4 regions of the Agarivorans sp. MS3-6 genome follow, and region 3 is predicted to be linked to each of the others. Evidence: predicted binding sites of a transcription regulator. Region 3 holds the regulator's gene; each other region holds the start of a gene.
The links. The regulator FliA, encoded in region 3, starts transcription of late flagellar genes. The targets are predictions, from matches to a motif close to CTAAAGNTNNNNNNNNNNNNGCCGATA.

Region 1: the regulator FliA is predicted to act here: its motif matches at 2,587-2,613, upstream of ACVFI8_RS12575 (DUF5610 domain-containing protein).
Region 2: the regulator FliA is predicted to act here: its motif matches at 1,090-1,116, upstream of ACVFI8_RS02240 (flagellin N-terminal helical domain-containing protein).
Region 4: the regulator FliA is predicted to act here: its motif matches at 1,899-1,925, upstream of ACVFI8_RS17500 (VC2046/SO_2500 family protein).

What each region holds. Positions count from the first base shown of each region.
Region 1 is NZ_CM134202.1:2,732,437-2,737,432, reverse strand. Features, by position in the region: gene ACVFI8_RS12580 (TonB-dependent receptor domain-containing protein) at 1-1,059, opposite strand, end outside; cobalamin riboswitch at 1,097-1,322, opposite strand; gene ACVFI8_RS12575 (DUF5610 domain-containing protein) at 1,379-2,554, opposite strand; gene trmA (tRNA (uridine(54)-C5)-methyltransferase TrmA) at 2,702-3,805, shown strand; gene ACVFI8_RS12565 (YHS domain-containing (seleno)protein) at 3,915-4,376, shown strand; gene ACVFI8_RS12560 (DUF1422 family protein) at 4,373-4,711, opposite strand; gene fabR (HTH-type transcriptional repressor FabR) at 4,724-4,996, opposite strand, start outside.
Region 2 is NZ_CM134202.1:474,405-479,400, reverse strand. Features, by position in the region: gene ACVFI8_RS02245 (flagellin N-terminal helical domain-containing protein) at 1-696, shown strand, start outside; gene ACVFI8_RS02240 (flagellin N-terminal helical domain-containing protein) at 1,264-2,085, shown strand; gene ACVFI8_RS02235 (flagellar protein FlaG) at 2,162-2,584, shown strand; gene fliD (flagellar filament capping protein FliD) at 2,607-4,004, shown strand; gene fliS (flagellar export chaperone FliS) at 4,016-4,429, shown strand; gene ACVFI8_RS02220 (hypothetical protein) at 4,430-4,744, shown strand; gene ACVFI8_RS02215 (motility associated factor glycosyltransferase family protein) at 4,771-4,996, shown strand, end outside.
Region 3 is NZ_CM134202.1:602,015-607,010, reverse strand. Features, by position in the region: gene flhA (flagellar biosynthesis protein FlhA) at 1-507, shown strand, start outside; gene flhF (flagellar biosynthesis protein FlhF) at 539-1,975, shown strand; gene ACVFI8_RS02825 (MinD/ParA family ATP-binding protein) at 1,965-2,858, shown strand; gene ACVFI8_RS02820 (RNA polymerase sigma factor FliA) at 2,851-3,570, shown strand; gene cheY (chemotaxis response regulator CheY) at 3,697-4,080, shown strand; gene ACVFI8_RS02810 (protein phosphatase CheZ) at 4,094-4,834, shown strand; gene ACVFI8_RS02805 (chemotaxis protein CheA) at 4,846-4,996, shown strand, end outside.
Region 4 is NZ_CM134202.1:3,787,078-3,792,073, forward strand. Features, by position in the region: gene ACVFI8_RS17485 (sigma-54-dependent Fis family transcriptional regulator) at 1-699, shown strand, start outside; gene ACVFI8_RS17490 (substrate-binding periplasmic protein) at 720-1,481, opposite strand; tRNA gene ACVFI8_RS17495 (tRNA-Tyr) at 1,703-1,786, opposite strand; gene ACVFI8_RS17500 (VC2046/SO_2500 family protein) at 1,954-2,484, shown strand; gene purU (formyltetrahydrofolate deformylase) at 2,481-3,317, opposite strand; gene ACVFI8_RS17510 (YchJ family protein) at 3,346-3,807, opposite strand; gene ACVFI8_RS17515 (DUF3369 domain-containing protein) at 3,908-4,996, opposite strand, start outside.

The DNA.
Region 1 (4,996 bases), 2.1 Mb from region 3:
GTCTGCTCGGGCGCCAATATGTGCCGCCTTGTTATCTCGGCTTGCTTGTTGGTATACCAAGCTAGAGCCTGAAATATCATCATTCTGATAATCTAGTCCCCCTTGCAATAACCAGTTTTCATCAAGCTGATAAGCCAACAGCCAATTAGCTGCATTTCGCTCAGTCGTGTAGCGTTCAGGATTGTTGAAATCACTCGCTGGGGCACTGTCTGAACGGTCTTGGTGATAATTCAAACCCAGTTCACTGGTCCACTGATTGGCAGCGTAGTTTATACTTGCGCCATATACGGTCTGTTGGTGTTTATTGAGTGCTTTCGCACCTTGTATGTATTCAGATTCACTGTCATTGTGAATGGCAAAGACACGACCACGCCAAGCTTGATTAAATTGATGGTCAACACTAAATAGGCCACCAAACGTCTCATAGCCGTAATCTTCATTTAGGTTGTCTTGAGGGCGAATATCATACCCATCACTTTGATCCGCACTGAGTACAAGATTATATTGAGTATTATCACCGATTAACCCTGTTGCTCGACCGGCAAGCTTAGCGCTATTTTGCGTACCTAAAGCCGCTTTTAATCCCAGTGATTCACTACCAAAATCTGGGCGAGTAATAATATTGATTACCCCTCCTACAGCGTCTGCGCCATAGATTGACGCACGAGCCCCGCGTATAATTTCAATACGCTCTACGAATTCTAATGGCAGTAATGACATTTGAGCACCACCACTAGTGGCGGTATTAATACGTACACCATCGATGAGGTACAAAGATTGTGCAGAGCTTGAGCCGCGAATAAATACACTTTCGGCTTGGCCTTTACCGCCACTACGAACCACACTAATACCCACTTGCTGGTTCAGTACATCAACAATATCTTGAGCGCCGCTGCTGGCTATCTCATCACGGCTGATCACGGTAAGAGGAGCAATAACACTAGCGGCAGTTTGCTCCATTCGATTGGCGGTAACTACCACTGTAGGTTGTTGTTGGGGGGTTTCTTGGGCATAGCCAAAAGCTGGCGTAATAATGGCCAGTAACATAAGCTTGTTCATCGATCGTTCCTAATCTTCGCGTAGTACTTTGCTATTTATTAGCATGTGCGTTGTGGCAGGTATTCGGACTTAGAGGCTGGTTATTTGTACTACGGCTACGACTTCCCATTTGGTCATTCAAACAGTGTCTGGAGATCTTTAGAAAAGGTCACTCCCTGAGCTTTCGTTCCTCATTACCGCTGCGCGACAGTTCTGGATTTTCACCAGATTCCCTATTAGGCCTAAACATGACACGTTTAGGCACCACAGCGAGCGAGATTATAAGCTAGCCCTTATGTGATTGATAGCACAAAGCAACGAGCATTAGCTGAACTTGAAATTAACTAATATTGTTGGCAGAACTGGCTTGATTAGTAGGGGTTTTGTTAAACAGTGCTACGGCCTCAGCCATTCTGTCAGCGAAGCCTTTGAAGCGTTCAACACCTGCTTGCTTGTCTTTCTCTTCCGCTGGGCTTGAAATCGGCAATATTCCCGCTAACAATGCTTCGGTAGAAGATTGAGGCTCAGCAAACAAAGCACTCACCTTGGCTTGTATATCTTGCCATGCTGATAAGAACTCACTGAGATCAGGTACTAAGTCTGAACCACCCGCTGGCTTGTCGGCAGCCTGCTGGTAAGCCTGAGTAACCGCAACACTCTGTTGCTGCTGAAAGTTAACCGCAAAACCCACCAACTGTTGCTCATCAAACCCAATGTTAAGGGCTTGATCAAAAGCCTTATCTAAATCGCCAGAGAAGAACTGTTGGCCCACTTCATCAACTTGTTTAATCAAATCAGCGATCGCGGCTAGCTCATCATCGTTTAAGTCACCTTCGACCGAAAAACTAAATTGTTGTTGCGAAGCAAAGGAAGCCTGAATAGATGAGCGCCCTTCTGTATAGCTAGCGGCTAATTGAGAGCCATAGCTGATGGTGACGATATCACCCTCGGCCGTTTCTAATTCCATACTGGCAGATTGAGAATTAGACATAGCCAATTGATTATAAATAGGCGCTGATTGGATTTCGTAATCACCGTCTTCAATTTTCTCTAAACCTTCTTGAATTAGGTCGTAGCTTTTATCAATGCCCTTCTCTAATTCTTCATTTAGAATACCTGCATCGCTAAGCTCTTCACGAGCCCCAGCAAAACCAACATCAATGCCTTTTCGAGCTTGAGCCATCATTTCTTCAAGTTTGTCGTCTGACATTCCCGACTGCTTGGCACTATTTAGCGAACCAGCCACAAAGTTAAGTACATTGCGGGCGACTTCTTCAGCGTCAAAAATACTAGGCTGTTCAGGCTTAGGTATTGTCACCGCCCCGTTAGCAATAGATAAGGTGTGCTTTTCAATTGAACTCAATAATACATGGCTGGCCACCGCGCCCTGCTGGGTCAAGCTTGCTTTATCATCAGCAAGGCCATTGCTCTTAGCAATCGAAGGTGTTGATTGCTGCAATAGACGCTCAGCATATTGTTGAATGGGCGTTTTGCCCAAGCCATTTAGTTCATTCATAAAGCCCCCATGGATTTACCCTAGTCTCTGCGTATCGGCATGTTAAATTAAAACTTTAGAAATATTATCACTATTATTGTAGATAAACTGGACAAGCACGCGATGCGCCTTTAAATTGCGCTCCTTGCTAGATTTAGAGGAGCGGTCATGAGCGCTATTGCATACTACCCAGAACAGTACCAAGATCTCTTGGCCGAGAAAGTCGCCAAACGTCGCGAACAGTTTGCTGAATTTTCACCACCAGAGCCCAGCATTTTCGGATCTCCAACTAAACATTACCGGATGCGTGCCGAGTTTCGCATATGGCACGAAGGTGACGATCTCTACTACATTATGTTTGACCAAAAAACCAAACAGAAATTTAGAGTAGACAGTTTTCCCCCCGCCAGCGAAATTATCAACCGCCTAATGCCTTTGCTGATTGAGCAATTAAAGTCTAATACCTTATTGCGCTACAAATTATTTCAAGTGGATTTTTTGTCGACTTTGAGCGGCGAAGTCATTGTGAGCATGCTTTACCACAAAGCCATTGATGAACAATGGCGGGAAGCAGCCAAACTATTAAAAGAAGAACTCAGTAAGCAGTTCTCTATTCAACTGATTGGTCGTTCGCGTAAACAGAAAATGTGTTTGGAGCAAGATCGGGTCGATGAAGTGCTCACTGTTAATCAACAGCAGATCACTTATCAGCAAATTGAGAATAGCTTTACTCAGCCTAACGCGGTGGTAAATCAACACATGTTGGAATGGGCACAACAAGCGACGAACAATAGCCAAGGTGATTTATTGGAGCTGTATTGTGGTAATGGTAACTTCTCGCTGGCTCTGGCGAAAAACTTTAATCGAGTACTGGCTACCGAAATAGCTAAACCGTCGGTTGAAGCTGCACAATACAACATCAAAGCCAATGCCATTGATAACGTGAAAATTTTGCGTCTGTCGGCAGAAGAGTTTACTCAAGCCATGTTAGGTGAGCGCGAATTTCGCCGCTTAAAAGAAGCCGATGTGGATTTAACCAGCTACCAATGCAATACCATTTTAGTTGATCCACCACGAGCAGGTTTAGACGATGCTACCTTAGGCATGGTGCAAGCCTACGACAACATTGTATACATATCTTGCAACCCAAATACTCTATACGACAACCTCAGCACCCTGAGTAAAACTCACAAGATTAGTCATTGGGCGCTGTTTGATCAGTTCCCTTACACTGACCACATTGAGGTTGGCGTCTACCTACAACGCCGATAAACAACCCATCAGCGATTAAGGTGCTTAATCGCTGATTTCCTTCAATGTGAAATAACAACCAGCCCCGATCGGTCTACAGTTGATAATAGCCACAATGCAAGGACCGCTTATGTACCGCCTATTCATAATTAGCTTTACCTTACTATTCAGCTTAAACAGCTTTGCCGCCGAGCCAGTTAGTACCAGTTATTGGGGGGATAAAGCGGTCGGTGGAACAGATGTACTCAGTTACCATAGCGCCGCTCAGGCCGGAAATAGAACAATTGTTGAAGGCTCGGCCCGTTTCAAAGTTCGCTGGAATGAGGCCGACTGGTATTTTGCGAGTCAGCAAAGTGCCGATAAATTTGCCAGTGGGCCTGAGCGTTATCGCCCGAGATACAACGGGTTTTGCTCAAATGCCCTGTCGCTAGGAGAGGGGTTAATTAGCACCAACGGCCAAGTGTGGGAATTTTTTAACGGCGAGTTACACTTATTTTTTGCTGAACGAGGTCGCCAGCGTTGGTTAACTGGCGACTGGCAAAGCTATCAACGCACTGCCGACCAAGCTTGGCAGCAGGCACTAAACAATTAGCGCTTAAAGCCTCCCACTTTAAACATCAACCACAGTCCAATGGCTAAACAAACAAGAAGTAATACGATATTACTGCCAATATCGGGAAATTCGGCCCTTAACATGGCTGAATAACCTAAGGCTCCAAGTAAGAATGCCGCCACGCTAGTAATCGGCGAATCTTCACTCAGGTCTTGATGCATATACATTTGATAGAGCTGCATTACCGCTAACACAAAAGCAATAATAGGAAATATTGAAAAACTCAATCCTGCTACAGCAAACTGAGCAAGACTCGCATTGCCACTCAAGCCTGCAACAAACGATAGTAATAATAGCGATTTTCTTACTTTCATATTGACGACCTCTTAACTTAGGGTTTCAGAGCGGTTATATAAAGCCGCACCTTTGGCTACGATTCGTAATTGTTTAATGGTTTTTTGAGATAGCTGCTGACGATCATGCTCCGCTAAATCAAGCGCTGAAGCGCCTGCGTTAAATACTAAGATAACCATTGCTTCAGCTTGCATTTGCGCGTCCTCTCGCGGGCAGCGGTATTGGAGCTCAAGATAATCGGTTAACTCTGCAATGAAATGAGCGATTTCTCTGGCTACCGCAGCCCTAAAAGCTGGTGAAGTGCC
Region 2 (4,996 bases), 130 kb from region 3:
GATGCAGCTGGCTTACAAATTTCAAACCGTATGACTTCGCAAATTCAAGGTTTAGACCGTGCTGTAATGAATGCCCAAGATGGTATTTCTCTAGCGCAAACGGCTGAAGGCGCGATGGACGAAATTACCAACTCTTTACAGCGAATTCGAGTATTGGCTATCCAATCACAAGATGGTATCAATAACTCAGATGACCGTATCGCGCTTCAACAAGAAGTGTCTCAACTTAAAGCTGAAATGAGCCGTATCGGCACCACAACTCAATTTGGTGGCGTTAACGTACTCGATGGTACTTTCTCGTCTAGCTTCTTGGTGGGTGCTAATGCTGGTCAAAATATCAGTGTTAATATCTCTCGCAGTGGAGGCTGGGGTACTTCTGGCTTAGGCTTAGGCGCTCTGTCTGTTTCTAGTGTTGCTGGGGCAAGTGCGGCAATGACAGCCATTGATTCAGCGATGAAGATTATCGATGGTAAGCGTGCAGAACTCGGTGCGGTGCAAAACCGTTTCCAATCGACTATTCGTAACTTATCGAATATCTCAGAAAATGTTACTGCGGCGCGCTCACGTATTAGAGATACAGACTTCGCTAAAGAGACCGCTGAATTAACGCGTAACCAGATTATTCAGCAGACCTCAACCACTATTTTGGCTCAAGCAAACCAACGTCCTCAGGCTGCATTATCATTACTCGGTTAATCCAGGTAAAAAGAAAGGACGGTGGGGGTTCAATCCACCGTCCTCAGGCTGCAGTAGCGCAATTAGTACTCTTAGGAGGCTCATTTCCATACCAATAATAAGTTGCGCTTTAGTTTCGCTCTCAATCTCCTATCGTTTCGAGCGATACGGTCAAGTGATGCATACTCACTTGGCCTTTTTTTCGCAGTGGTTCAGACTGCCACAATAACAAAGCAAAGCTTATGCCAAGTTTTACTGACAAGAACTTGGCGTAAATAAATATAAATTTTCATTTTTGGCCTTATTATCAACTTCAATTGTGCCTTTTACGATATATTTTTTGCCGTGAAAGCCCGTGATATAAGGTGTTGCCGTATAAGCGGCAAATTTTTTCCGCTTTTTTCCATTTTTTTCCTAAAGCTTCTTCTTCCCTTGCCGCTAACAGATATGAAGTTAATAAAACTTTGGTCCATTTAAACGTTGTCTTGGTTTACGGTTCATAAATCAGGGGTTCAACAACTAAAAATGGTTTTGGTCGTCCTGACTCAAGTTCAATCAGGATGAACAATTTCTTAGGAGGCTCAAAATATGGCATTAGTTGTCAACACCAATGTGTCGTCATTGAACGCACAACGCCAGCTAGCAAGCTCTGGCAATACACTAGACACCGCATACCAACGTTTAAGTTCTGGTTTCCGTATTAACAGTGCGAAAGACGATGCTGCTGGTCTACAAATCTCTAACCGTATGACATCGCAAATCCAAGGTCTTGACCGCGCGGTGATGAACGCTCAAGATGGTATCTCAGTAGCGCAAACTGCTGAAGGTGCAATGGACGAGTTAACTAACATGATGCAACGTATGCGCGTGTTAGCCGTTCAATCTCAAGATGGTATCAATAATTCAAGCGACCGAACTGCACTTCAAGCTGAGGTTTCTCAACTTAAACTTGAAATGAGCCGAGTAGCGACAACTACCCAATTTGGTGGTGTTAATCTACTTGATGGCGGTTACTCTGCTGCATTCCTAGTGGGAGCTAACGCTGGACAAAATATCAGTGTAAACATCTCTCGTTCAGGTGGTTGGGGAGCGTCAGGCTTAGGTTTAGCAAGTCTGTCTGTTTCTAGTGTTGCTGGCGCAAGTGCTGCAATGGCTTTACTGGATTCAGCAATTAAACTGGTTGATTCTGAGCGAGCTGAGCTTGGTGCGGTTCAAAACCGTTTCCAGTCTACAATTCGAAACTTGTCTAACATCTCAGAAAATATTTCTGGTGCGCGTTCTCGAATCAAAGATACTGATTTCGCTAAAGAAACGGCTGATTTAACTAAAGCTCAAATCTTACAGCAAACTAGTACTTCTATTTTGGCTCAAGCTAATCAACGCCCACAGGCTGCGTTAGCTTTAGTTTAATAGTAAAATTAGTGAAGAAAGACGCAGCCACACTTATACTCTAGGTGTGGCTTGCTTTATTTAAGGAGTCTGTAATATGGATAGTAATGTTGGTTTAGTATCCACGTCGGCGGCAACCGTGGGCTTAACGCAAAGTCGAGAGCCAGAGGTTAGTGCTGCCGATAAAATGGAAGTGGCACAGATATCGCTTCAAAAAGAACAACAGCAAGCTAAGGCTCAACAACAGGCCGACCAGGAAAAACGTCAGTCGGATGACCGTGAACAAGTAGAAGATGTGGTTGCTTCAATCAATCAGTTACTCGAGGTCCAAGATAGAGACGTGAAATTTGTAGTTGACGAGCGAGATGGGCAGTTCTTTACTTCGGTACTGAATCGAAGTACTGATGAGCTGATTCGCGAGATCCCTACAGAAGAGTATCGTCAGTTGGAAGAGCGGCTGCAAAAATTTCAAGACGCCATTGGCGAAACAACCGGCTTGTTTGTTGATCAATTGGTATAAAAATATATGTGGGTAAGATGTTATGACAGGAATTACAGCGGCAGGTATTGGTAGTGGCTTAGATCTAGAAGCCCTAATCGAAGTGACTCTGAATGCAGAGCGAGCAGGCAAAGATGCACGCTTTGAAAAAACCAAAACCACCCTCGAGGTGACCCTTTCCGCTGTCGGCAGCATCAAATCTAAACTCAGTGCATTTCGTAGCATACTTGAAAAAGCACAAAGCCAAGATACCTTTTTCCCTCGAACAGCTACCACTAATGAAGCCGCAGGTAGCGAATCGTTTTCTGTTGATCTCGCTGATAATGCGACTAATGGTAACTACGCTATTGAAGTACAAGCTTTAGCGCAAGGCTCCGCATTGACCTCTATTGACGCTGCTAGCAATGGCGGAACACCACTTTATAGTTCAGAAGATGATGTTATCGCGACAGCTGACGGCCAATTAACCTTCAGTACGTCTAGTGGAAAATCAATGGTTGTAGATGTCACTGCGGGTACCACGCTAAAAGAATTACGTGAGCAAATTAATAGCCAAGACGACAACTTCGGTGTGTCGGTCAACTTGATAGATACCGGTTCAGAAATTCGCCTTTCAATGACCTCAAACGAAACCGGGGACGGAAATACCTTACAAGTGACCAACACTGGCGCTAATGCTGAGCTAGATAACTTTACCAATGTTGGCGGGAAAATGGATGTGACCGATGCATCTTCAGCCAAGATTACTATCGATAATATAGAAGCGACTAGTTCAACCAATAACTTTAATAATGTGATTTCTGGGGTATCTATTGATGTCAATAAATTGACGACCAGTGCAGTTACTGTAGATATACAACCGAGTGAAGAGAAGTCGGTTGAAAATATTAAGGCATTTATTGACGCTTACAATAATGTTATTAAAGAAATCGATAAACATACCAAAGCAACCTCGGTACAAGAGGGTGATGATAATAGTGGCCGCAAAGAGTTAAGTGGCGACCCCATGTTTAGAACCTTGCGCTATAGTTTAGGCGGCTTGTCGACCAATGGTTATGATGATGCAGCGCCCGGTATGCGTACCTTATATGGTATAGGCATTGAAATGGACGCTGATGGCTTATTAACATTGAACGAATCAGAATTTAAAGAAGCCATTAATAACAACTTAGACGGCGTTGGCGAGCTTTTTGCAATGGAAGGTGGTGTAGCTGAGAGCTTTTTAGCTACCGTAAAAAGTTACGAACAAACGGGTGGGGTATTAGCCACACGTGAAGACTCAGTTAAGAGTCAAAAAAGGGATCTGGAACATCAAATGCTAGATTTTGAGGAGCGTATGACCTCTTATGAATCGACTTTAAGATCTAAATACACCGCATTTGATGTCACCATGGGTAGTTTAAATAGCCAAATGTCCTATATTATGGGGCAATTGGGTTAGTGGAATAGAGCATGTATCAGAAAGGTATTAATCAGTATCGACAAGTGGGTGTTAAAGATCAGGTTGCAACCGCTGATCCTCACCGAATTACGCAAATTTTAATGCAAACCGCTCTAGAAAATTTAGCGGTAGCCAAAGGGTGTATTGAGCGTTCTGATTTTCAAAATAAGGGAAAACCCTTAGCTAAAGCCACGTCTATTATCACTTCTTTGAAAAACACATTGGACTTCGACCGCGGTGGAGATATTGCGGTTAATCTGGCTGATCTGTATTCATTTATGTTGGAACGTTTATCTGAAGCGTCTATCGCTAATGATGCTGTGATTGTCGGCGAAGTTATCGATCTAATGTTACCGATTAAGTCTGCCTGGGATCAAATACCAGAAGCTGATAAGCAGAAAGCCTATCAAATGCGTGGCGAGTAAATGCAGCCAGCAGAAACTTTTGATTCTGTGGTTGAACAAGCTCAACACTGTTTGGCTAGCGTTGAACAAGAGCTTGCAGTAGACCAGCCTTCCAGTGAGTCTTTAGACTCACTGCTGAAGCAACACCAACAACTATTCGAACTTTTATTCTCCACTGTGAATACATTAAATCCTAGTCAGCAGGCAATCATTAAATTGCATGTAGAAAGAATGCAAAAAATTCAGCAATTTTGTATTCAGGGACGTAGTGAAGTGTCTGGTAAGTTAGGCGCGATACGCCGGAGTGAAAAAGTTAAAAAAGCCTACGGCTATTAATTAGCCAGACAATTTCTGGGAATACTATGCTGAGAAATATCGATTTTCAAATTAGCTCTGATACTAATGAGCAACAAACCATTGAAGCCACTGTTACTCCCATCATTAAGCGTAAATTTCAAATCAATTTGAACGCTATCTCGGTTTATTCACAAGAGCTGGCCGAAAAACTTCACCGCCATCCGCCTGCACATTATTCGCCGTTTATTACCCGTAAAAAGCACCTAAACATTGTGAATGTTCATAAAGGTC
Region 3 (4,996 bases):
GTACCAGATGTATTGAGCTTATCAACGGTGGTTAAGGTACTACAGAACTTGCTTAATGAAGGGGTGCCGGTGCGTGATGTGCGCAGCATCGTTCAGACCTTAGTGGAGTATGGTCCGAAGAGCCAAGATGCAGATATTCTTACCGCAGCATGCCGCATTTCCCTAAAACGCCTGATTGTCCAAGAGTTGATTGGCAGCGAAGCTGAATTACCCGTCATTACTTTATCGCCAGACTTGGAGCAAATATTGCATCAGTCTATGCAGGCAGCTGGAAATGATGGAGCAGGGATGGAGCCTGGTTTGGCTGAGAAACTTCAAGTGTCACTCACTGAAGCATGTCAAAACCAAGAGCTGGCTGGCCAACCTGCTATTTTATTAACCTCGGGAATATTGCGCTCAAGCATGTCTCGGTTTGTTAAAACAGCACTACCAGCGTTAAGAGTACTTTCTTATCAAGAAGTACCAGAAGACAAACAAATACGTATTGTGAGTTCAGTAGGGCAGTAGCCTCAGCGTACTGGCAAAAGGAAGGTGAACAGTGAAAATGAAACGCTTTTTTGCAAAAGACATGCGAACTGCACTTGCTGAAGTAAAAGAAACACTTGGCAGTGATGCGGTGATAATGTCTAACAAAAAGGTTACTGGTGGCATCGAGATCGTAGCTGCCATTGAACCTTCAAGCGCCGGCGAGGCAGCCAGTACCACAACGCGAGAGTTGGCTGAAGATAGTGTCAAATTATCGGCTGCTCCAAGTTCACCTGCACGTAAAACGCCAACAAACAGTCACCCTAGTCATGATTTTGACGAAAACGCTAGCCTAAAAGACAATCTCACTAATTTTATGCAGCGTCATCAAAAACGTCAGAAAGAAAATTTACAGCAATCTACTCGCGCCAAATCTCAGAGCCAAGCAGACAACCAGCGTCCTCGCACGGTTCAAGCTCCGCGCTCAATTGCGCAGCAACAAGGCTGGGTTCAGCAAGGTTCGTTATCAAGTAAAGCGCAACAACGAAGCCCTAATCCGGTTGCTCAAGACGCCAGTGCCAGCGAAGTCGGCGAGCTCAAGAAAGAAATGGCAGCCATGCGTAAGCTGCTAGAGCATCAAGTATCGGGTTTAATGTGGCAGGAAGTAGAGCGCCAAGAGCCTGTACGAGCAATGTTGATAAAGCAGTTACAAGTGGTTGGCTTTGATGAAGACATGGCAGACCAAATTGCCGGCTACATCCCTGAAGAGTTAGGGGTTCAAGAAGGTTGGCAGCATTTACGCGAGTTACTCGCCAATCAGTTACCGGTGGGTCAAGATGAAATCTTATTGAAAGGTGGCGCAATCGCTTTGCTGGGGCCTACTGGTGTGGGTAAAACCACCACTATTGCGAAGTTAGCGGCCCAATTTTCAATGCGCCATGGCCCCGACAGTGTGGCAATGATAACCACCGATACATATCGGATTGGTGCTCACGAACAGTTAGCTACCTATGGAAAAATTATGGGGTGTGCTGTTCGCGTAGCCAATGACGAAGAAGAGTTATCGCAGCTACTCTATCAATTTAAAGACAAAAAATTGGTGCTAATTGATACAGCCGGAATGAGTCAGCGCGATCTGCGTCTGCATGAGCAATTAGACAAGTTGGTGAAAAATAGTCGCGTTAATATTCGCAACTACTTAGTCATGTCAGCCAATGCTCAGCGCCGAGTAATTGAAGAAACTGTGAACCAATTCCAACGCATTCCCTTAGCTGGTACCATACTTACCAAATTGGATGAAAGCTTAGCCTTAGGTGAAGTACTCAATGTCACTTTGCGCCACGCTTTACCAATAAGTTACGTGACTAATGGTCAGCAAGTACCAGAAGATATAGCGGTGGCCGAGCCGAGTAAGTTGATAGAGCAAGCTTTATCAGTGATGGACTCCAATACCCAACAACATTTCTGGTTCAGTGAAACCGAGCAGCAGAAGGTTTCAGATGTATTCTAAAGATAATGAATTTGATCAAGCTAGCGGCCTCAGAATGATGCAACAAAAAAATAATGTAAAAGTTATCGCTGTCACCGGTGGTAAAGGTGGGGTAGGTAAAACCAACGTTACCCTAAACATGGGTATCGCCATGGCCGCACAAGGTAAACGCGTTATGGTATTAGACGCCGATTTGGGTCTAGCGAACGTAGATGTATTACTGGGTTTGCGGGTAACTAAAAACTTATCTCATGTCTTATCGGGAGAGTGCACCTTAGACGAAGTGCTCGTAGAAGGGCCTAACGGCATTCTGATTGCCCCTGCCACTTCTGGTACTCAGTCAATGGTCGAGTTAAGCCCGGCAGAGCATGCAGGCTTGATTCGCGCATTTAGCAGCCTAAAAACGCCGATTGATGTTTTGTTGGTTGATACTGCTGCAGGTATCTCCGATATGGTGTTAAGTTTTGCGAAAGCCTCACAAGACATTGTTGTGGTTGTTTGTGACGAGCCCACCTCAATAACTGACGCTTACGCGCTGATTAAGCTACTCTCTAATAATCATGGAGTGTATAAGTTTAAAATTGTGGCCAATATGATACGTAGCCTAAGAGAAGGGCAAGAATTGTTTGCTAAGCTTACCCGAGTCACAGACCGGTTTCTCGATGCAACCTTAGAATTGGTGTCTTGTATCCCTTATGACAATAACGTTAGGTTGGCAGTAAGAAAGCAGCGGGTTGTTGTAGAAGCGTATCCAAAATCACCGGCCTCATTAGCGTTTCGCTCCTTAGCAAATAAAGCCACCACTTGGCCAATACCAGAGCAAGCGGGTGGACATTTAGAGTTTTTCATCGAGAATCTTCTCGAATTTGGTCAACGCAAAAATAGAGAACAGCTTAGTGAATAAAGTTGCCGCTTATGCCAGCGTGAACGACACTAATGTTTTAGTGGAGCGTCATGCGACTTTGGTTAAACGGATTGCCCACCACCTTATGGCTAGATTGCCAGCAAGCGTCATCGTTGACGACTTAATTCAGTCAGGCATGATTGGATTAATTGAAGCCGCCCGTAATTTCGATGGCTCTAAAGGGGCGAGTTTTGAAACGTATGCCGGGATCCGTATTCGCGGTTCTATGCTGGATGAGATTCGTCGAGGTGATTGGGTACCACGATCTGTACATAAAAACAGCCGCGCTATTAACGATGCGATTGCGGCGGTAGAAAGAGAAAAAAATGGTGATGCCAAAGACGCAGAAATAGCCGAAAAACTGGGAGTGAGTATTAATGAATACCACTCAATGCTGGCCGATGTTAATAGTGGCCGAATCCTTGGCATTGAAGACCTCGGCGTAAGTGAAGATGTTATCTCAAGCGAAGAAAGTCGCGAGCTTAATCGTCCCTTTGAAGGCTTTGCCAACCAACGTTTTCAGCAGTCTTTAGCAGAGTGCATTAAGGGGCTACCAGAGCGTGAAGCCCTCGTATTGTCTTTGTATTACGACGAAGAATTAAACCTAAAAGAGATTGGTGAAGTATTGAGCGTAAGTGAGTCTCGTGTGAGCCAAATTCATAGTCAAGCACTGGCCAGAGTGAAAACTCGAATGCGAGATTGGACACAATAGCGAAATTCATCCTTACAAAACTAATAAAAGATGGACTAATATTGTGTTTATTAAGGCATAATATCTACATATTATAAATTTATGGCTCAGTTGTGAGCTAGCAAGCATCCTGTTGGGGGAAGTACCTTGGATAAAAATATGAAAATTCTGGTTGTTGACGATTTTTCAACAATGAGAAGGATTATTAAAAACCTATTGAGAGACCTTGGCTTTAATAACACACATGAAGCTGATGATGGCAATACGGCATTACCGATGCTTAAAGGTGGCGATTTCGAATTTGTAGTAACAGATTGGAACATGCCTGGCATGGAAGGCATCGATTTATTGAAAAATATTCGTGCCGATGAAAGCCTTGCTCATTTGCCTGTGTTAATGGTAACGGCAGAAGCTAAGCGCGAACAAATTATCGAAGCTGCACAAGCTGGTGTAAATGGCTACATTGTGAAACCGTTCACTGCTGCTACATTAAAAGAGAAGCTAGATAAGATTTTCGAACGATTACAATAATAAAGGAAGATGCGTGAGCACCGATAATCCGATTATTTCGTTAGCTGATGCCAAACAATTGGTGTCGTTGCTTGAACAAGGCAATGTAGCAGAGGCCAATCAACTCGTTAGTGAGTTGTGCGCACCTAAAGCTAATCTGCTATTTGATAAAGTTGGGCAGCTCACTCGTCAACTCCACGATTCTTTAAATGATTTTAAGCTCGATATGCGTATTAACGAGCTGGCGAATCAAGAAATTCCAGACGCTAAAGAGCGTTTAAATTACGTCATTGAAATGACCGACCAAGCAGCCAACAAAACCATGGACGCGGTAGAGTCTGGCTTACCCATTGCTGATAAATTAACCAGTGACATCAACGATATAATGCCGATTTGGCAGAGTTTGATGGAACGGCGAATTGAATTGGGCCAATTTAAGGCGCTGTGTCACCAAATCGATATTTTCCTTAATAGTTCTTCAACAAATGCAGATAAACTACGTAGCATGTTGACAGAGATATTGATGGCACAAGACTTTCAAGACCTCACCGGGCAAATGATCCGTAAAGTCATCACCTTAGTGCAAGAGGTAGAAGAAAGTTTGGTAGAAATGCTGACTTTATTCGGTGCAGAGAAAAGCGAATTAGCTAAAGCTGAGCCGGTCACCAAATCAGCGATAGAAGCTGAAGGTCCAATAATAAATAAAGAGCAAAGGGATGACGTAGTCAACGATCAAGATGATGTTGATGACCTGTTATCTAGTTTAGGATTTTAAGGGAGTAGCGCATGTCGTTTGATGTAGATGAAGACATCTTACAAGACTTTCTCGTAGAGGCGGCAGAGATTCTTGAACAGCTCTCTGAGCAGTTGGTTGATTTAGAAAAACGTCCTGATGATAGTGACCTATTGAATGCCATTTTCAGAGGTTTCCACACCG
Region 4 (4,996 bases), 1.5 Mb from region 3:
TATCAGGCTGGTGCGTTTACTGGGGCTAATCCAAAAGGGTATTTGGGCAAAATTCGTCAAGCGGATGGTGGCTTTTTATTTCTAGATGAAATTGGAGAAATGCCTCTGGCTGCCCAATCCCGTTTATTACGCGTATTGCAAGAAAGAGAAGTGGTGCCAGTGGGCGGGAACCAATGCTATCCGGTGAATATTCAAGTGGTGGCCGCCACCCATGTTGATCTTCAGCGACAAGTTAAAAATGGGCTATTTAGAGAAGACCTCTATTACCGATTAAATGGTCTACAAATAGTGCTTCCGGCTTTACGGGAGCGTTCAGATATTAATGCCTTGGTATCAGAGCTACACAGTAAATATAGCGTAGCGCAAACGATATGCAGTGAACTCAATGCCTTATTACTTGGCTATGACTGGCCAGGAAACCTGCGAGAGTTAGATAACTTTATGCAAGTAGCTTGTTTAATGTCTGAACATAAAAATGTTTTGCAGTGGGATGATTTACCTGAGTCACTCCAGCTGAAATTAAGTGCAATGACGAAGCCATCGCAGCCCGATAATTCCAATATTAAGCAATGCATTGATGATAATATTGCGCGGGTATATCAGCACTGTAAGGGGAATATTAGCAAAAGTGCAGAACAGCTTGGTATTAGTCGAACCACCTTGTACCGAAAATTAAAAAAGCTTCAGCTGATACGCTAGGCTAGGTACAAATAAGCGGTTTAACGTTGCTGTTCAGCATTAGGTAGGTACTTCTCAATAATATCTTGCAGTTCGCCGCTGTCTCGCATTTTATTAACGATGTCGCTAACTTGAGCAACAATTTGATCGCCATTCTCAATATGTGGTGCGATAGAAATGGTGATCATAGATTGCTTTTCACTGATAAGCATTGGCTCGGATAAGGCGATATCTTCATCTGCTGCCATCACTAAGGTGGCATATAAGTTACCGGCAAAGGCATCTATTCTGCCCGCTTTGAGCATTTGTATACCTTGGTAGTAATCCTTTACGGCGATAAGTTTTATGCTGTTATTAAGCACTAAGTCGTGAAATTTTTCACCGTACACTTTGCTGGCACCGCGCACCGTAGCCACTCTTTTATCAATAATGCTATCCCAGTTTAACGGTGAGTTTTGCAAGGTTACCACTGCTGTTTCAAAGGTTCCGACAGACGTGGGTTGATAGATGTGCGGTTTGAAGTTTGCACTAGGGAAGAGGCAGGCGATGATGACTTCATTTTGGTTGTTATTGAGTATGCGAGCCATTCTCGGGTAGGGAACAAGATTAATATCTATTGGGTTTTGGCCTAACTCTTCAGCGACACGACGTAAGATATCAGCATAGTATCCGGTTATACCATCATCACTTTGATAAGCTGCGGGGGTGAAATTAATCGAGTAATAACTGAACGTTTCAGCTTCTGCTTTGGCTCCGACACTAAAGACGATTAACAATAGCGATACTATTAGCCTGTTTCTCATGTATTCTCCAGCTGGTATTTCTCAATTACTCACACTTAATATTAATCGATAATAGAAAAATCACCCTACCTAATAAGGGGTGGGCTGCTTGTTATGCCTGTGAAGGCTATGAATACGGGTCTGGTGAGGATGGCTTAGATAAGTTACGGCGATTATTATTTAAGATGCTTGGGCGAGCAGGTATAAAAAAAGACACCCTAAGGTGTCTTTTTTTAACAATATGGTGGAGGGAGGTGGATTCGAACCACCGAAGCTTTCGCGACAGATTTACAATCTGTTCCCTTTGGCCACTCGGGAACCCCTCCTACTTGTGGAGCGGGATATTACCAGAACTTGTGGGGCTGTAAAGTAAAAAAAGAGACATTTTTACCTTAAGTAGACTGTTTGCTTATAATCTGCGCATTTGCTCGGTATTTACTAAAGATTTACCGCGAGTACCCGATAACGGTATTAGGATTAGAAAGGGGCAAGCATGTTAGTTGAGCAAATTAGAAGTAACAGCTTATGTGATGAGTTACAGCTAGGTGATAGTTTAAACCGTTGTACCAACCATGGTGAACATGCTCGCTTTCATTTGCTATTAAGTATGCTGAGCCCAAACGTTTGCGATCAAGCGCAGTTCTCATTACAGAAAAAAGCCCACGAGCAAGTTCAACAGGATCTTCGTACTAAGTTTCAATTACATCCAAACCGCCCATTAGCAGCGCAAGCTGATGAATTTGATATTCAGGCTAATTGGAGTAAGCATTTACATAGTGGGGCTGTTGAAGCTATTCGTTTAGAGCAAGCCTTACATGGTTACGCAGCTTACGCTGACGATAGCGTAGACGGTATCTCTGAAGAAGTGATGAACAACGTCGATCTATTAACGCGCTTAAAGCACGGAGTAGGTAGCAAGCCATTACAGGCAATACCCGATGTTGAGGTGAAAGGCGCTGATATGTATCACGTACTAAGTGACTTCGATTATTCGAAGCCACTTAAGGTGCAGCACTTTAATTAGCGAAACACCACGGTACGATTGCCGTAAACAAATACTTTTTCATCTAATACTTGCTGTAGAGCTTTACTTAATACCGCTTTTTCGACATCACGACCAGCCTTGGCCATTTCTTCTGCCGTGTAACTATGGTCAACATGAATAACATGTTGTTCAACGATAGGGCCTTCATCTAAATCATTATTCACAAAGTGGGCGGTGGCCCCAATGATTTTCACTCCACGATCATAAGCTTGCTGGTAAGGCTTTGCGCCAATGAAGGCTGGCAGGAATGAATGATGAATGTTTAAGATTTTATTGTTAAAGGCTTCAACAAAAGTTGGCGTTAAAATACGCATGTATTTAGCCAATACCACATAATCTGGTTGGTATTGCTGAACGGTTTCTATCACCAGTTGTTCATGCTGTTCACGGCTAAGGTCTACGTGACTAATATGATGGAAAGGAATGTCGAATTTTTCTGTTAGCGCGCGCAGGCTGTCGTAGTTGCCTACTACAGCGGCAATCTCTACATCCATATCGCCATATACAGCCTTCATCAGTAAGTCACCCAAACAATGCGCTTCTTTGGTTACCATGATGACAATACGCTTACGGCCGGCACTTTCTAGGCGGCGACTGCTATCTTGTGGTAAGGCACTATCAAGATCTGCTAGTAGTGTCTTATCGTTAAAGTAGCCTTCTAATACCGTGCGCATAAAAAAGCGGCGGGCGTCATTATCAACAAATTCGTTGTTCTTGATAATGTTGAGTTGGTGCTTGGCACAGATGTTAGTAATGCTTGAAATCAAGCCTTTTTCATCTGGGCATTCAGTTAAAAGGATTTTTCTTTCCATTGTATTTTCGATTTATTCAGTTTTAAAGTTAGGATTTGTTACAGCACTGTTTTAGCTTTTTCCCACTGCCACAAGGGCAAGAGGAATTGCGGGCCAAAGGCTTTGGCGAAAATTCACCATCGGTATAAAACCAACAATTATCCGCTTTGATAAAATTAGAGCGCTCGTGCAATATTTGTAGCTGTCCATTTTCGCGGTAATAGGCTTTAAATTCCACTATTCCGCCTAGCGCGTTGCTAAAGTCACAGCTAAGTATAATTTGTAGCTTCTCCCACTGATTGACGTCATCTTGGTTAAATGCGGTTGGCATTGTTCCTTGACGAAAATCGGGGTGATGAGTCTGCCAAAGATAATTTGCATCACTAAGAGTGAAGGCCGTATAACGAGAGCGCATAAGCTGCTCACAGCTAGCTGGCGTGGATAATCCACTAATATAAGGCTGGCAGCACTGATGATAATCACTACCGCTGCCGCAGGGGCAAAGTAACACCGGAAGACCTCAAATTTGACTAAGGGCGAAGTGTAACAAGAAGCAAGCAATAACACAGCTGAAAATTGGTTACAGTTTACACATTGCTTGATTTAACGCGCTAAATGCCGAGGACCTGTAAAGCAAACAGAACTAATTTAGGGTCAAATTTAACCGCAGAAGCCTGTTTCAGTTTTTCGGCCAGCTCTGCTGGCTGCTGGTGCTGCAGAGCAAATGCTGCTAAACCCGTGATGCGCGCATAGGGATGGATGCGCTCTCCTGCTAAACCAAGCGGTTTGCCACTGCCATCCCAATGCTCACGGCATTGATTGGCAATGATGACGCTCGCATCAATGGCACGCTGAACATGAGGATCTTGCAATTTTTCTGGTAGCCCGCAGTGTTCTTCGATGCGTTGCCATATATCTCTATTCAGAATATTACAATTGAGCAGTAGATCGGGTAAGCCAACATTTGCTAAGTCATAGAACCACGCTGAGGCCTTTAAGTCGATGATTTGCTCTGCCGTTAATGCTAGACATGGCGCCAGTTGTTCGCACAAGCTTTGCATTGCCAGCTGTTCATCACAAGGCCGTTGTTTAGCTTGCATCATACTTTGATAAAGCATCTCGACCAGCTGTAACTGACCATAGGCGAGTTGTTTCTGTAAGTGACGGTTTTCTAAGCGTACCGAGGTATTTTGTAAATAATACTCTAAAGGCTCAAACTGCGGCGGAGTGGTGTGTGGCCAACCTTCAATGTAAAACAGTAAAGGCTCACTTTGAGGGTTGGCTAAAAAAAACAGCGCGTTAGTGTCGCCGTAACTATGCTGCTGGCTTTGTTGAGCTTGGCTTATTAGCGCCTGAAGACGATTGGGTAACTCTTTTAAGTGACGGGTATCTTTTAGATAATCGAGTTTACCAATGCTATCTAATACGCATAAGCGGTCTCTATATGAACTGATCGCAAGGCCATGAATTAGCGCTGGCTTGGTGCCGGTCTCGGCGGCTAGTTTACGCAGTTCATGTAGGGTGGTGTGAGCCAGTATTTGTTCATTTTCACCCGTTGCCATTTGATGAGAGGAGTTAATCACCGCGCGTAGCTTGTTGTGTTGTGAATGTAATTCGGAGATCTCTTGATAGGCACGCAGTGAAGCACACATTAAGGTATCTAAATTGACATCACTTAACTCAGTTTTGTTTTTATAGTC